3 regions of the Nocardia sp. XZ_19_369 genome follow, and region 1 is predicted to be linked to each of the others. Evidence: riboswitches for the same ligand, from Rfam matches in the RefSeq annotation. Region 1 holds a riboswitch; each other region holds the start of a gene.

Region 1 (5,386 bases):
TTCTCCGTGCCGAACGCCAGCCAGGATCGCAGCCGGTCGTCCAGCCCGGTCTCCGCGGCGAGCGTGTACGGCACGTGCAGCAGCGAGCACGAGGTCGAGACCGCCACCGACGCAGCGCTACCCAGCAGGGTGCCCAGGGTGGACAGTGCCTGGTCGAGATCGGCTCGCCAGACGTTGCGGCCGTCGACCACGCCGGCCACCAGCAGCTTGCCCGCCAGGGCCGGAACGCCCACCACATCGGAAACGCCGGTGCCTGCGGTGAAGTCGAGCGCGATGCCCTCGATGTCGGTGCCAGCCAGCGCGGTCAGTGCCGCGTCGGGATGGCCGAAGTAGGTCGCCACCAGGATCGCGGGGCGCTGCGACGACGCGGACAGGTCGGTGTAAGTGCTACGGACCAGGTCGATTTCGTCGTGGGTGAGGTCGGTGACCAGCGCAGGCTCATCGATCTGCACCCAGCCGACCCCTGCCTCGGCCAGCAGCCGGAGCAACTCGCGATACAGCGGGACGAGTTCGGTGAGCCGGTCCAACGGCGCACCGCCGGTGGCCTTGGCCAGTTTCAGGAAGGTGATCGGCCCGACCACCACCGGGCGCGCGTTCGCGCCGAGCTCGGCCGCCTCGCGCACCTCGTCCAGCAGCTTCGCCGGGTTCAGCGAAAACACGGTGTCCTGGCCGATTTCCGGCACCAGATAGTGGTAGTTGGTGTCGAACCACTTGGTCATCTCCAGCGGTTCCACCGTGTCGGTGCCGCGGGCGGCGGCGAAGTACCGGTCCAGTGGCTCGGCGATCCCGGCGACCCGCTGCGGCAGTGCGCCGAGCAGCTGGGCGGTGTCGAGCACCTGGTCGTAGTACGAGAAGGTGCCCACCGGGATCGAATCCAGGCCTGCCGCTTGTAATTCGGTGAGCTGGGCGTGGCGCAGCTCGCGCGCGACGGCGTGCAACCGGTCGGCGTCGATCTTGCCCGCCCAGTAGGCCTCGGTGGCCCGCTTGAGCTCGCGCCGCGGTCCGACCCTAGGTAGCCCGAGAACCGTTGCGGTGAACGGTGTCTGATTTACAACAGTCACGTTGTCTCTCCAGTGCTGGTGCCATTCGCGAGCGCAGCGAGCGATCATGCACGCAGCGCCCTTTGGCGAACGACGAAGTCGTAAGCCAACGCCATACGGGTTGCGCGGCTACCTCGATACGCCAGGAGATTCGACAGAACTAGAGCCCGACATATCAGTACTGGTAGAACCGCGCGCCCAGATCCACGAGGCGGTGGCCGCCGGATACGGCGTATCCGACACGGCTGGCAGGTCTTCGGACTCACAGGCACCGGCCTCGCGGCCGACCTACTGGCCGTCGCTTCCCGGGCATCGTGCCCAGTGCGTGTGACGGCGGTCGTTCCTGCTCACCGCTGCGGGACAGTCCCGGATTCCCACCGGGTTCCCTCTCGCCCGGCCACCCTTTCGGGGCGGTCGAACTCGACTCCGCTGCGCGACGACGGGGCTCCATCTCGTACGCGCCGCAGTGAACCAGCTGCACCTACGAGCATAGGGCGCGCGGCGCGGTGGTGGGCGGCCGGGCGGGGGAGCGGCGTCTTCGATCATTTGCCCATCACTGTTTGGTCATTTGACCAAGTCTGTGAGGAAGCCCACGGAACTCGGGTGTAGCCCCTCTTTCCGGAATGCGTTTAAGGTTGTCCCCTCGGGGGGAGGGCTCCCGCGTGGGGAAACGATTGCAGGAGTACGCGTGGTGACTGAACGGTCGGTATCGATCGTCATTCCAACCTACATCGGGACGGCCGACGGCCTGGATCTACTCGATGTCCAACTGGGCGCCTTGACGCGTCAAGATTATAGGGGGGAATTCGATGTCGTCATAGCCGACAACGGATCCCCGATCGATGTGAAACTCCATATCGAAACTCATCCGCTGCAAGGCCGCCTCGAACTACGCTATGTGGACGCGTCGGGGACCTCCGGTGCGGCATTTGCCCGTAATGTCGGCGCGACGCAAGCCGCCGGCACGATCCTGTTGTTCTGCGATCACGACGACCAGGCCCATTCCAATTGGATCAGCCGGATGGTCGCGTTCCTGGACGAGGGGTACGACCTGATTTGCTCTGCGGTCGAAGGTGATTCGCTCAACGCGGCCAATCCGCGCCACGTCGCCAACATCCCGACCCCCGACAAATTCCAGCCGACCGGCGTTTATGCACCTGTGATCATCGGGACCAGCATGGCGTGCCGGGCGGAGGTGTATCGGAAGCTGGGCGGCCAGGACACCAGCTACGCCGCCAACGAGGATCTCGAATTCGGCTGGCGGGCCCATCGCGAGGGATACCGTCTCGGATATCTGCCGGAGGCGCTCGTCGCCTATCGATACCGGCAGGGCTTCCGTCCCGGATATCGGCAGGGACGCAGCCGGGGCATCGGCCTCGCCCGGCTGAATGCGGAATTCCCGAACAATGGGTTGCCGGAAATTCACCTGCCGGAAGTCTTGTTACGCATGATTCGTCTGCCATTCACCCGTGGATTGGTTGCCGAGGAGCGCGGACTGATGATCGGCCTCGCCGTCGGTCAGTTCCGCGGCGGGCTCCGCCATCGCACGATGCACTGGATCTGACAGTGTGACGCGCGGATGAACGCATCTTCGCAACGCCGCCGGACGGCGTTGTGAAGATGCTTGCGAAGGGCCCTTCCGTGTCTGTGAGGCGGGTGGGTCCGGGTACCTTAGGCCAATGTTCACGAAAGTCTTGGTTGCCAATCGGGGCGAGATCGCCATCAGGGCCTTCCGCGCGGCCTACGAGCTCGGCGTTGGGACGGTGGCCGTCTTCCCGTACGAGGACCGCAACTCGGTCCATCGCACGAAGGCGGCCGAGTCCTACCAGATCGGTGAACAGGGGCACCCCGTCCGGGCGTACCTCTCGATCGACGCGATCGTCGACGCGGCCAAGTCGGCGGGCGCCGACGCCGTCTACCCGGGCTACGGCTTCCTGTCCGAGAACCCGGACCTGGCGGCGGCCTGCGCCCGCGAGGGCATCACCTTCATCGGCCCGTCCGCCGAGGTGCTCGAGCTCGCGGGCAACAAGGCGCGGGCCATCGCGGCGGCCAAGGCGGCCGGGCTGCCGGTGCTGCGGTCCAGCGCGCCGTCCGCCGACGTGGACGAGTTGCTCGCCGCGGCAGAGGAATTGGACTACCCGATCTTCGTCAAGGCGGTAGCGGGCGGCGGCGGGCGCGGCATGCGCCGGGTCGCCGACGCCGCGCACCTGCGCGAGTCCATCGAGGCCGCGTCGCGCGAGGCCGAGTCGGCGTTCGGCGACCCCACCGTCTTCCTCGAGCAGGCCGTGGTGAACCCGCGCCACATCGAGGTGCAGATCCTCGCCGACCAGCAGGGCAATGTGATGCACCTGTTCGAACGCGACTGTTCGGTGCAGCGCAGGCACCAGAAGGTGATCGAGCTCGCGCCCGCGCCGAACCTGGATCCCGCACTGCGCGACCGCATCTGCGCCGACGCGGTGGCCTTCGCCAAGGAGATCGGCTACAGCTGCGCGGGCACCGTCGAGTTCCTGCTCGACGAGCGCGGCAACCACGTGTTCATCGAGATGAACCCGCGCATCCAGGTCGAGCACACGGTGACCGAGGAGATCACCGACGTGGACCTGGTGCAGGCGCAGCTGCGCATCGCGGCGGGCGAGACCCTCGAACAGCTCGGCCTCAGCCAGGAGACCGTCAGCATCCGCGGCGCCGCGATGCAGTGCCGGATCACCACCGAGGACCCGGCCAACGGCTTCCGCCCCGACACCGGCCGGATCACCGCCTACCGGACCCCGGGCGGCGCGGGCATCCGGCTCGACGGCGGCGCCAACCTCGGCGCGGAGATCGGCGCCTACTTCGACTCGATGCTGGTGAAGCTCACCTGCCGCGGCCGCGATTTCGGCGCCGCGGTGTCGCGAGCCCAGCGTGCGCTCGCCGAGTTCCGAATTCGCGGCGTCACCACCAACATTCCGTTCCTGCTCGCGGTGCTCGACGACCCGGACTTCCAGGCGGGCCGGGTCACAACCTCGTTCATCGACGAGCGCCCGCAGCTGCTCAACCAGCGTGGTTCGGCCGACCGCGGCACCAAGATCCTCACCTATCTGGCCGACATCACCGTCAACAAGCCGCACGGCGAACGGCCGACCACGGTGTACCCGCACGACAAGCTGCCCCCGATCGACCTGACCGTCGCGCCGCCGGACGGCTCCCGGCAGCGCCTGCTCCGCCTCGGCCCGGACGGGTTCGCGCAGGATCTGCGCGCGCAGAAGGCGGTCGGCGTCACCGACACCACCTTCCGGGACGCGCACCAGTCCCTGCTGGCCACCCGGGTGCGCACCAACGGCCTGCTCGGCGTCGCCGGGCACGTGGCCAGGCTGACCCCGGAGCTGCTGTCCATCGAGGCCTGGGGCGGCGCGACTTACGATGTGGCGCTGCGCTTTCTGTACGAGGACCCGTGGGAGCGCCTCGCCGCGCTGCGCGAGGCGGTGCCGAACATCTGCCTGCAGATGCTGCTGCGCGGTCGCAACACCGTCGGCTACACGCCCTACCCGGAGCAGGTGACTCGCGCGTTCGTCTCCGAGGCGACCGCCACCGGCATCGACATCTTCCGCATCTTCGACGCGCTCAACAATGTCGACCAGATGCGCCCGGCCATCGACGCGGTGCGCGAAACCGGCACGGCCATAGCGGAAGTCGCGATGAGCTACACCGGCGACCTGTCCAACCCGGACGAAACGCTCTACACGCTGGACTACTACCTCGAGCTGGCCGAGCAGATGGTGGACGCGGGCGCGCACGTGCTCGCCATCAAGGACATGGCCGGGCTGCTCCGCGCCCCCGCGGCCGCCACCCTGGTCACCGCGCTGCGCAGCAACTTCGACCTGCCGGTGCACGTGCACACCCACGACACCCCCGGCGGTCAGCTGGCCACCTACCTGGCTGCCTGGCAGGCGGGCGCCGACGCGGTGGACGGTGCGAGCGCCGCGATGGCCGGAACCACCAGCCAGCCTGCGCTTTCCGCGATCGTCGCGGCCGCCGCGCACAGCGAGTACGACACCGGCCTGAACCTGCAGCACGTGTGCGACCTGGAGCCGTACTGGGAAGCGCTGCGAAAGGTGTACGCGCCCTTCGAGTCCGGGCTGCCCGCCCCGACCGGGCGGGTCTACACCCACGAGATCCCCGGCGGTCAGCTGTCGAACCTGCGCCAGCAGGCCATCGCCCTCGGCCTCGGCGATCGGTTCGAGGAAGTGGAAGCGAAATACGCTGCGGCGGACCGATTGCTGGGCCGTCTGGTGAAGGTGACCCCGTCGTCCAAGGTGGTCGGCGACCTGGCGCTGGCCTTGGTCGGCACCGGCGTCGACATCGAGGAC
Region 2 (5,386 bases), on a different contig from region 1:
CTGATCACCCGATCGGTCCGGGTCCCGGCGCGGACTCCCGCCACCAGTCCGAGCGCGAGCGCCAGCGGGATCAGCAGCGCGGCGGTGAGCAGCGCGAGGGTGACACTGTTGGTCGCGCGGCCGAGCAGGACATCGCTCACCGGGCGCCCCGAGATCAGCGAATGGCCGAGATCGCCCTGGAGAAAAGCGAACAGCCACTCGGCGAAGCGCACCGGTGCGGGCCGGTCCAGCCCGAGCTCGGCGCGCAACGCGGTCAACTGCTCCGGCGCGGGGTCGCCGCCACCGTCGCGCGACAGCAGCACCGTGGCCGCATCCGAGTCCAGTGCTTCGAACAACCAGAAGACCACGAGCGCGACGGCGAACAGCACACCGATCCCACCGCCGACACGCCGTGCGATATAGGCGATCACGGCGCTGCTACGTCGCCAACCAGGTGGTGGCGTAGTTCGCCCAGTCGTCGGTGCCGGGCACCCCGCTGCGTACGCCGCGCACATGGTTCTTCGCCGCGTCGGGACGTTTGGCGAAGCTGTGCAGGATGTATCCGCCCTCGTTCCAGAGTTCTTCCTGGAGTTCGTGATACAGCGTGCGGCGGCGTTGCGGGTCCATCGCGGCGCGCGCCTCGGCGAACTTCGCGTCCCACCCAGGCCGCCGCCAGCCGGTGCCGTTGCTGGGTGAGGTGCTGGTCATGGTCTGGCCGTAGAAGTAATCGAGACTGTAGTTCCACCAACCGATGTGCGACAGCGGTGCTTTACCGCTGACCTGGGAGAAGTAGGTGTCCGCGGGCACCGATTCGAGCCGGATGTTGATCCCGGCAGCCTTCGCGTGCTCGGCGAACAATGTCGCGGAGTCGAGCATGCCCGGCGAGCCGTCGGCGGTCGGCAGCGTGACCGTCAGATTCTCTTTGCCCGCCTCCCGCAACAGCTCTCGCGCGCGCTGCGGGTCATAGGTCCGCTGCGGCAGACCGTCGTGGTAGAAGGGCGTACCCTTGCCGTAGACGTCGTTGCCGATCTCGGCGTAGCCGTAATACACGGAATCGACCATGGCCTGGCGGTTCACGGCGAGACGCATGGCCTGCCGGACCCGCACGTCGTCGAACGGCGGTGTGTCCACCCGCATCTGGAACGCGCCCATCAGGCCGGCGGGCGGGACCACCACGGTCGTACCGGGGTCGCGCTCCAGGGTGCGCGCTTGCAAGTACGAGATCTCGTGCACCACATCGGCTTCCCCGGACAGGAAGGCATTGACCCGTGCCTCGGTCTCCGCGATCTGGATGATCTCCACCTCGTCGAGCAGGGGCCGTCCGTCCCAGTATCGGTCGTTGCGCCGCAACAGTGTTCGGTCGCCGGGCGACCACCGCTGCAAGGCGAACGGACCGGTGCCCACCGGCAGCGATGATCCATCGATGGTGCCGGTGCCCTCCTTCACGATGTAGCAGTACCAGCCCGCCAGCACCGAACCGAAGTCGGCCAGCGGCGTTTTCATCGTCACCAGCACACCGAGATCGCCGTCGGCGCGGGTGCGCGACATGTCGATGTTGGCCAGATCGCCGGACGACTTCTTGGCGGGGTCGAGCATCCGCTCGAAACTCCACAGCACATCCCGCGCCGTCAACGGCGAGCCGTCGCTGAACACCACGCCACGGCGCAGCGTGATCCGCCACTGGCTGCCGTCGGCATTGGGCTCCAACGACTCCGCCAGCCGATAGCGCAACGTCAGGTCGTTGTTGTAGGCGACGAGCTTGTCCCACACGTTCTTCGACACCGCGCCACCCGCCGAACTACCGGCCTCGTGCGGATCGAGCACGTCCGCGCTCGCCGACCGCCCCGCGATCACCGACCGCAGGCGTCCGCCCGCTCGCGGTGGTCCATCCGGCGCCGCTGGGCCGCCTTCGGTGCCGCAACCCGCGAGCAGGCCGCCCAGCGCGAGCGCACCCGCGCTCCCGAGCAGAAAGGAACGGCGACCGAGCCCGGGCCGCACCGCTGTGTACTTGTCCATTGCCATCCTCGTGGGTGAGTTCCCGGTACCACGGCGCAGGTATCCTGGCTCCCGGATCAACGCTCCCCGCCGGTCTTCCAGCCTGGGTAGGCCGTGACCATGAATCGGCGGATCGCTCCTCGGTGACAGTTGCGGGACAGCCCCGGATTCGCACCGGTGTTCCCTACGCCGGATTCAGACCATACCGTCTGCTATTCCTGACGCCGACGAGCAGCCGGATTGCGGTACGTTCGGGTATCCGGGATACGCCGGTCGGCAACCCTGGATGATAGGCGGATGCTCCCCACCGACCAGCTGGCTCAGGCAGACCGTCGCCCAGCGGTGATCGACACGCCCCTCGGCACCGTCGAGTTCTCCGTCACGCTCGCGGCGGATGTGCTACCGGCGGAGTCGAATACCCTGTGGCGCTTGGCGAATGGTTCCCATCTGCATCGCTGGCGGCACCGGACCGCAACGGTCGATCTGCTGATCGGCGGCATCGATGTCAAGCCCTGGGACGACGGCCCACCGGTCCCCGTGTGGGCCGGAATCTGGCAGGTGCAGGCGCGCGCCGAGGTGTCCGGACTGGTCGTCTCGGCCGCGCTGACCGACCTGCCCGCCGATGCGTACGGCGGCCAGGACTCCGGCGAATGCCTCGCGGCGGTGAGTGTCGAGAACGAGCACTTCATGGTGTCGATCGGCGGCCCGGATGCGGAGCTGCTCGCAATGCAGGCCGCGGACGGTCGGCTGATGCCCGTCAGGTGGGCGCGGCTGTTGTCGACCGGCTCGGACGACAGCACCGATTACGGTGTGCGATATGCAGATCCGGCCGGAATCGCGTGGCATCTCCCCGGCTTGGCCGCAGGGGAAGTGGCCCGGCTGTGCATCGCGTCCGCTTGGTGTCCCCGCGACGACGACCGACCCGCAGCCTGGTATGCGGTCGATATCCCGCTCGACACCGCCTACCTCCACCTCATTGCCGAGTCGACCTGATCGGCCGCACCGCGTTTACCGAATCCGCTGCGGCGCAGCAATACCGGTGTCAGCAGGAACAGTCCGGCAGCGAGTACCGCGACGGCCAGCATGGCACCGCGCAGCCCGACGGCGTCGGCCCAGAGTCCGACATAGACCGGCCCGAGCAGGAATCCGAGGTAGGACACCATCGTGACGATCGATGTCGCGCGGCCGCGGCGGGCCTCGTCGACGTTGCGCGAGACCACGGCCAGCAGCGTCGGGAACAGCACCGCGGTCCCGGCCGCGGCCACCGCGAGACCGGCTGCGGCGACGAAAAGTGTTGGCGCCGAGGCGATGAGGACGGTGCCGACCGCGGTGGCCGCAGCTCCGGCGAGTAGTACGGTGCGGGACATATCGGCCCGCACGCCGCCGACGGCGAACCGCGTGAGCGCGACCGTGCCCGCGAACACGGCGGGCGCGACCGCGCTCGATCCCGGCCCGGTGTGCAGTTCGGCCTCGGCGAAGACCGCGCTCCAACTCTGATGCGCGTTCTCGCTGGCGAAGGCCAGCGCGCCGAGTGCCCCGATGAGTACGAAAGGAGCGATCCGCCATCGGTGGGAGTCGGCGAAATCTGTTGCGGTGCAGTCCTCGTAGTCCTCCGGTATGTCGCGGCCCGGCAGCATCCGGAACGTGGCGGCACCGGTCACCATCGAGGCGATGGCGACCACGACAAAGGGGACCGCGAGCGGAAGTTCGGCCGCGGCAGCCAATCCGGTGGCAAGACTGCCGAGCACCACCAGGCTGGAGAACGCGCCATGGGCCCGGGTGATGACGGGGCGACTCGCGCTCCGCTCCGCCCGTCCGGCCACCGCGTTGATGGCCACGTCGGCCGCTCCGCTGGTCGCCCCGACGAACGCCAGCCCGATGCACAGGCTCACCAGATCCCGGGCGGTCAGCGCCAATCCGGCACCCACGCCACCCAGCGCGCCGATGGCCACCGACGCGACCCGCAATCCCCATCGATCCAACGCTCGACCCGCCAGCAGCATCGCGGGCAGCGCGCCCGCACCGACGAACAGCAAGGCGAACCCGAGTTGGCCTGCGCCGAGGCCGGATTGCTTGGCCACCCGTGGCACGGACGCGCCCCAGATTCCCCAGAACGAGCCGAAGGCCGCGAACGCCACATAAGCCGAGGTGATCAGCGGGCGCGGCGAGTCGGCGGGTTGTCGAGCCATGTGTGTAACGATACACAATTATGCTGAGCCGATGGTTTCCTCTGCCGGATCGAAGCGGGTGACGCTCGCGCAGGTGGCCGAGCGGGCCGGAGTGTCGGTGATGACCGCCTCCTATGCCTACAACCGGCCGAGCCGGGTCTCCGAGCAGGCTCGTGCGAAGGTGCTGGCGGCGGCGAACGAACTGGGTTACGCCGGACCCGACCCGAGTGCCCGCTCGCTGCGCCGCGGCAGCACCGGCACGCTCGGCGTCGTGCTCGGCGAGCAGCTGAGCTACGCGTTCGACGATCCGCAGGCGGTGTCGTTTCTGGCCGGAATCGCCGATGTGTGTGCCGAACGTGGTTACGGCATAACGATTCTGCCGATCACGGGCGCCGCCGACGATCCGCAGCGGATCCAGCGTGCGGCGGTCGACGGGTTCATCGTGTGGACCACCACCGACGACGACCCGATCCTGCCCGCCGTGCAGGCGACCAAGCGTCCCGCGGTGGTGCACGGCGGACCGGCGGTGCCCGGATCGGGTCTGGTCACCATCGACAACCGGGCGGCGGCGCAGGCGGTGGGTGCCGTCGCGTTCGCGGGCGCCGAGCGTGCCGCGGTGCTGAGTTTCCCATTGTCCAGGCAGCGAGTCGGCGCGATAACGCCTGGCACGGGCATTGCGGACGTCTCGTTCCCAGTGACGCGGCAGCGGCTCGAGGGGTATCGGCAGGCGGCCGAGCAGGCCGGCATTGCTTGGGCCGAGGTGACCGTCGCGGTGTGTACGCGTAACGACGCGGACGAGGCGGAACGCGTCGCGACCACGCTTCTGACCTCCGCCGAACCGCCCGACGCGATCGCGGCGATGAGCGACGAACTCGCGGCGGGCGTCGTCCGCGCCGCCCGTGCGCTCGGTCGCGCCATCCCCGGCGAACTCGCCGTAACCGGGTGGGACGATGCCGCCGTGGCCGCGCGGCTCGACCTCACCACCGTCGCGCAATCATTGCGCGAACAGGGCGCTTTATGCGCCCGCGCCGCGCTCGGGCAGCGGCTCGACTCCCGTGCCGAGCCGTGGTCGATTATCCGGCGCTCCAGCACGCGTCACTGACCATTCTTTCGATAAGGCTGCGTGTGGCACGCGTGCACTCGGCTCGAATTTCATTAGCATTCGAGAGGCCATCGAACGGGCGCACTGGAAACCGATGCAAAGAAAGGACAGCCATGACGGAGGAATTTCCCCCCGGTTATAC
Region 3 (5,386 bases), on a different contig from region 1:
CACCTCGCCCATCACCACACGCAGCCGGCCGAAGCGGATGCCGGGCGGTCGGCCATCGCCGCCGTACGAGACGAAACGGTCGCGGCGCGCATAGGTTTCCACGGCCAGCCGCAGCAGGCGGCTTTCTCGCGCGCCGGGCAGCCAGCGCATCCAGCGCACCATGTCCTCGCCGCGGCCGCGGCTCTCCGGGCGGACCGCGTTCAGGTCCACCGGCGTGCAGTCCAGGATCACCCCGGCCAGGTGGCGGTCGCTGTCGAGGTGGATGTGTTTGGCGACCTCCAACGCGATCACCCCGCCCATGCTGTGCCCGACCAGCACGATGTTCTTCAAGCCGGACAGCTCGGTGGCGCGCACGATCAGGTCGGCGATGACCTTGGTGTCGATACCTTCGTTGTCGTAGCGGATGGCCCAGACCACGCCCATCCCGCGCAGCGCGGGCAGGGCGGCGGCGGTCGCGCTGGCGTCCAGGCCGCCGAGCCCGACCATGTCGACCACCACCGTGTCCCAGTCTTCGGGATCGGCCGGGGCGGCGACGGGCAGGATCGCGGGGTCGGTGCGGGCGAGTCGTACCTGTTCGGGTTCTACGTCGTAGGTGAGGTACTGGGCGAAGACGACCAGTACGGCGGCCAGCAGTACGACCACCCGCAGCACCGCGGACCTGGTCCGGCGCAACGTCTTCCACTCGTGCCACAGGCTGGTGTCCCGTAGCCGGGCTTTGCGTCGCGCGTCGTCCCAGTCCGCGACAGTGGACGGGTGCCGGTCATCGAACGGCGACATCTGTCCCACTGTAGGTAAAGAATGTGGACTGTCGCCATTCCACACCTTGCCCCCGCGGCGCCGCGAACCCGACCGAACGGTAGAGTCCTGCCGTCAACCTCGGCGGGTGCGGGAATCCGGTGTAATTCCGGAACGGTCGCGCCACTGTGATCGCCCTCACGGCGAAAGTCAGACCTCCCCTGCCGGGACAACTCTGGAGAGGCCGCGACTTGCCTGTGGAGCACCACCGAATCATGCGCGCTCGGCGCATGCCGGAACCCAGCGCTGGCGGGGTGGCGGCATGACTCGTGTCCGTGCGGCGATCATCTTCCCTGCCCTCGGGGCCTTACTGATCTGCGCGATGATTCTCGCCACCGGCTTCGGCGCGGAAACCTTGCCCGTCTCTTCGGTATTGACGGTGCTGCAACACCGGGTGACCGGGCAGGCGCCGACCGACTTCGGCTTGGACACCATCGTGTGGCAGCTGCGGGTGCCGCGAACTGTGCTCGCCGCGATCGTCGGCGCGGGGCTGGCGCTGGCGGGCGCGGCCATGCAGACCCTGGTGCGTAATCCGCTGGCCGACCCGTACCTGCTCGGGGTTTCGTCAGGTGCGGGGGTCGGCGCGGCTGCGGTCATCACCTCCGGGTTGTTCGCCGGGGCCGGGGTGTGGGCGTTGTCCGGTGGGGCGCTGGTCGGTGCGTTCGTCGCGGCGGGGCTGGTGTTCCTGATCGCGGTGCTGCAGGGCGGGCTGACGCCGTTGCGGCTGGTGCTCACCGGCACCGTGCTCAGCTCCGGGTTCGCCGCGTTGAGCAGCTACCTCATCTTCCGTCGTCCGGATCCTTCGCACGCCCAGGCGGTGCTGTTCTGGTTGCTCGGCAGCCTCGCGGGCGCCGACTGGACGCGAATCGCGTTGCCGCTGAGCGTGGTAGTGGTCGCGGCTGTCGCGCTGCTAGGTGCGAGTGGCTGGCTCGACGCGCTGACCGTCGGCGGCGATACCGCCGCCTCACTGGGCGTTCCCGTCAAAGAGCTCCGCATTGCGCTGTTCGTGTTGCTCGCGGTGCTGGTCGGCGTGCTCGTGGCGGTCTCCGGTGGTATCGGCTTCGTCGGGCTGGTTGTCCCGCACGCGGCCCGTCTGCTGGTCGGTCCGCGTCACCGCAATCTGTTACCCGCCTGTGCGCTCTGCGGTGCGCTGTTCCTCGTCGTGGCCGATGCCGCCACTCGAATCGTGGTTCGCCCCATCGAGATCCCCGTCGGCGTGCTGACCGGACTCATCGGCGCCCCCACCTTCCTGATTCTGATGGGGCGACGGCGTTATCGGTTCGGAGAGTCATGAGCGGTAACAACATCGCCATCACCAGCACCACTAGCTCTGCGCGCGACAGCGTCGAAACCACTGGTAACGCTGGAGCATTGAAAGTGCACGGGCTCGCATGCGCAGCTGGGCGCCGGACCGTGGTCTCCGACGTGAGCTTCGCGATCCAGCCCGGCGAGACGATCGGGATCGTCGGACCGAACGGCGCAGGGAAGTCGACGCTGTTGCAGACTCTCGCGGGGGTGCGGCGGCCGGTGCGTGGTCGGGTAACGGTGGATGGCGAAGTGCTGCACGCGATGTCGTCGCGCCGGCGGGCCCGCACGGTTGCGATGGTCGCACAGGACGAGCGCCCACCGGCTGACCTGCGCGCCGGCGAGGTGGTGGCGCTGGGACTCACCCCGTACCTGCCGCCATGGGGTGCCGGCTCGCCGCTCGAACAGCAGGCTGTCCAAGAGGCGTTGGCCACGGTGGATCTCACCGGATTCGCCGACCGACCGGTGCATCGACTCTCCGGCGGTGAACGCCAACGAGTGCTGCTCGCCCGCGCGCTCGTGCAGAACACCCCGGTGCTGCTGCTGGACGAACCGACGAATCACCTGGACATCACCCACCGACTCGAACTCCTCGCGCTGACGCGCACCCTGCAACGAACCGTCATCATGGCGCTGCACGATCTGACCCTGGCGGACCGCTACTGCGACCGAATCCTGGTGCTACACAACGGCACCGCCCACTCCCTCGCCGCGCCGACCGTCGCCCTGGCTCCCGAGGTGGTCGACGCGGTGTTCGGCGTCCGCGCCCTCCGCGTCCCCCATCCCGACACCGGCGAACCCCACCTGTTGATCACGCCCCGCGAGGCGACGCTATGAACTCGAACCGTTGAATACCTTGAGAGGCGAATCTATGAAGCACACTCTGCGAATGTTGGTTGCGGTCACACTGGCCGCGACGGTGGCCGGATGCAGTGCGGAGAACACGGCGTCCGGGGATCTCACGATCCGGAATTGCGATGTGGACGTGCGGTTTCCGGCTCCCGCGCAACGAATGTTCGTCAACGACGGGAATCTGATCTCGATGGCGCTCGCACTCGGAGCGCAGGATCAGGTGGTCGCGGTGTCGAGTGTGCAGCGCGACACCGATACGTTGCGCAGGCACTACGGACCGGTTGTCGATCAGCTGAAGTCTGTTGCGCCCGAATACCCTTCACGCGAGACCGTGCTCGCGCAGGGACCCGACGTGATGGTCGCGGGCTGGAGCTACGGCTATGACGAAGCCAAGAACCTGACCCCGGAGTCGTTGAGCAAGGCCGGGATCGCGGCCTACACCCTCACCGAGAGCTGCCGCCAGCGCAATGGTGAACGCCCGCGCGGCATCGTCGAGCCGTGGACGGCGCTGCGCACCGATCTCACCAACCTCGGCGCCATCACCGGCCGCGCCGACCGCGCCACCGAGGTGACCGCCGACCTGGATCGACGCCTGGCCGCGCTGACCGCCGCACCGCAGGCCGAGCGCAAGCCGACCATCTTCCTGTTCGACAGCGCCACCGATTCCCTCATGTCCAGCGGCAGTTTCGGTGCGCCCCAGGCGATCCTGGACGCCGCCGGTGGTCACAATGCGCTCAGCGACGTGGCCGACACCTGGACCAGGGTCTCCTGGGAGCGCCTGGCCGCCGCCGACCCGGACGCCATCATGTTCGTCGACTACCCGCCGCAGACCTTCGCCCAGAAGGTCGAGGCCCTCCGTGCCAAGCCCGGCATCAACCAACTCCGCGCCGTCACCGAGGGCCGCTTCCTCAACCTCCCCTACGCCATGTGGACCAGCGGCCCCCTCAACATCGACGCCGCCGAGCAGATCCGCAAGCAACTCGAACAGTGGAACCTGGTCCCCGCCTCCAGCATTCAACCCCAGGTCGACGACGCCCTTCGCTGACGACCAAGACGGCGATCATCCTCAGGTGAACGGTGACCAGTCGGGGGAAAACCAGCCGGGTGCTGCAGCGGTGAAACGCTCGCGGTCCCAAGAGCCCGCACCTTCAGGGACAGCGCCGACCAAGTCGACACCGGTGACGCGCGGTAGGTCGACGCGGTTGCACGTCGCGGCGAGGTCCGGTTCGGCAGGCCACGACCCGATCACCACGCCCGCGCAGCGCACGCCCGCCGAATGCAGAGCACGCGTGGTCAATTCGGTGTGGTTGAGGGTGCCGAGTCCGGCAGCGGCCACCAGAAGTACTGGCGCGTCGAGTTTCTGGGCGAGATTGAGCAGGGTGAAATCACCGAGCCGAACCAGCAGTCCGCCCGCACCCTCCACCAGGGTGAGGTCGGCATCGTCGAGCGCCGCTATGCCCGCGACGGTTTCGGCGAGGGTGAGCTCGGGCAAGCCCGCACGACGGGCGGCGGTATCGGGCGCGAGCGGATCCGGGTAACGCGCGAATTCCGAGGTCCGGGTGACGCCACTGAGCCGTTCGATTTCGGCCAGGTCGCCGGGTTCGCCTGGGGCGATACCGGTTTGACCCGGTTTACAGACCGCCACCGACCGACCGGCGGCCAACGCGGCCGCCGCGACAGCCGCAGTAACCACCGTCTTGCCGACTTCCGTAGAAGTCCCGGTAACCAAGAGAACGCTCATACCGCCATCCTTCGAGTCCCTGCCGTTCCAGCGATGCTCACGCCCGCACCGCGTCCAACCCACGCGCCTGCGCCAGCACATCGCCGAGAACCGTTGCGATGGTGTCGAGTTCGACGTCCGTCAAGTTGGCGCGGGCGGTGAGCCGCAGGCGCGACGTGCCCTCCGGCACCGACGGCGGACGGAAGCAACCGACATCCAGCCCCTGCGCCCGGCAGGCCTGCGCGGCATCGAAGGCGACCTGCGCCTTGCCGAGCACCACCGACACCACCGCCGAATCCGGCACCGGCACAGCGGCGATCCGCGCGATATCGGCGGCCCGCGCCAGCACCCGGCCCGCCAGTTCGGGTTCCCGGCGCAGCACCCGCAGCGCCGCGCGCGCCGCGCCGACGGCAGCGGGCGCGAGACCGGTGTCGAAGATGAAGGTGCGCGCGGCGTCGATCAGATGCGCCCGGACCCGCTCGCCGGCCAGCACCACGCCACCTTGCGCCGCAAGGGATTTCGACAGTGTCGCGGTGATCACCAGATCCGGCTCCCCGGCCAGACCGAGCTCGTGCACCAGCCCGCGCCCACCCGCGCCACGCACTCCGAGACCGTGCGCCTCGTCCACGATCAGCACCGCGCCCCGCGCCCGGGTCACCCGGTGCAACGCGGCGAGCGGCGCGAGATCACCGTCCGCGCTGAACACCGAATCGG

What was found. A riboswitch is a leader RNA that binds a small molecule or an ion and turns the genes downstream of it on or off. The one in region 1 is predicted to bind cobalamin.
Region 2: it holds a riboswitch for cobalamin, as region 1 does, so the genes downstream of both, IBX18_RS32800 (ABC transporter substrate-binding protein) here and metE (5-methyltetrahydropteroyltriglutamate--homocysteine S-methyltransferase) in region 1, are expected to answer to the same signal.
Region 3: it holds a riboswitch for cobalamin, as region 1 does, so the genes downstream of both, IBX18_RS20875 (iron ABC transporter permease) here and metE (5-methyltetrahydropteroyltriglutamate--homocysteine S-methyltransferase) in region 1, are expected to answer to the same signal.

What each region holds. Positions count from the first base shown of each region.
Region 1 is NZ_JACVED010000004.1:469,712-475,097, forward strand. It holds gene metE (5-methyltetrahydropteroyltriglutamate--homocysteine S-methyltransferase) at 1-1,109, opposite strand, end outside; cobalamin riboswitch at 1,291-1,430, opposite strand; gene IBX18_RS17480 (glycosyltransferase family 2 protein) at 1,729-2,604, shown strand; gene IBX18_RS17485 (pyruvate carboxylase) at 2,720-5,386, shown strand, end outside.
Region 2 is NZ_JACVED010000009.1:494,446-499,831, reverse strand. It holds gene IBX18_RS32805 (ABC transporter permease) at 1-410, opposite strand, end outside; gene IBX18_RS32800 (ABC transporter substrate-binding protein) at 418-1,995, opposite strand; cobalamin riboswitch at 2,012-2,216, opposite strand; gene IBX18_RS32795 (hypothetical protein) at 2,272-2,967, shown strand; gene IBX18_RS32790 (MFS transporter) at 2,937-4,163, opposite strand; gene IBX18_RS32785 (LacI family DNA-binding transcriptional regulator) at 4,195-5,244, shown strand; gene IBX18_RS32780 (DUF4190 domain-containing protein) at 5,358-5,386, shown strand, end outside.
Region 3 is NZ_JACVED010000005.1:426,657-432,042, reverse strand. It holds gene IBX18_RS20880 (alpha/beta fold hydrolase) at 1-777, opposite strand, end outside; cobalamin riboswitch at 843-974, shown strand; gene IBX18_RS20875 (iron ABC transporter permease) at 1,058-2,089, shown strand; gene IBX18_RS20870 (ABC transporter ATP-binding protein) at 2,221-2,937, shown strand; gene IBX18_RS20865 (ABC transporter substrate-binding protein) at 2,972-3,997, shown strand; gene bioD (dethiobiotin synthase) at 4,019-4,693, opposite strand; gene IBX18_RS20855 (8-amino-7-oxononanoate synthase) at 4,731-5,386, opposite strand, start outside.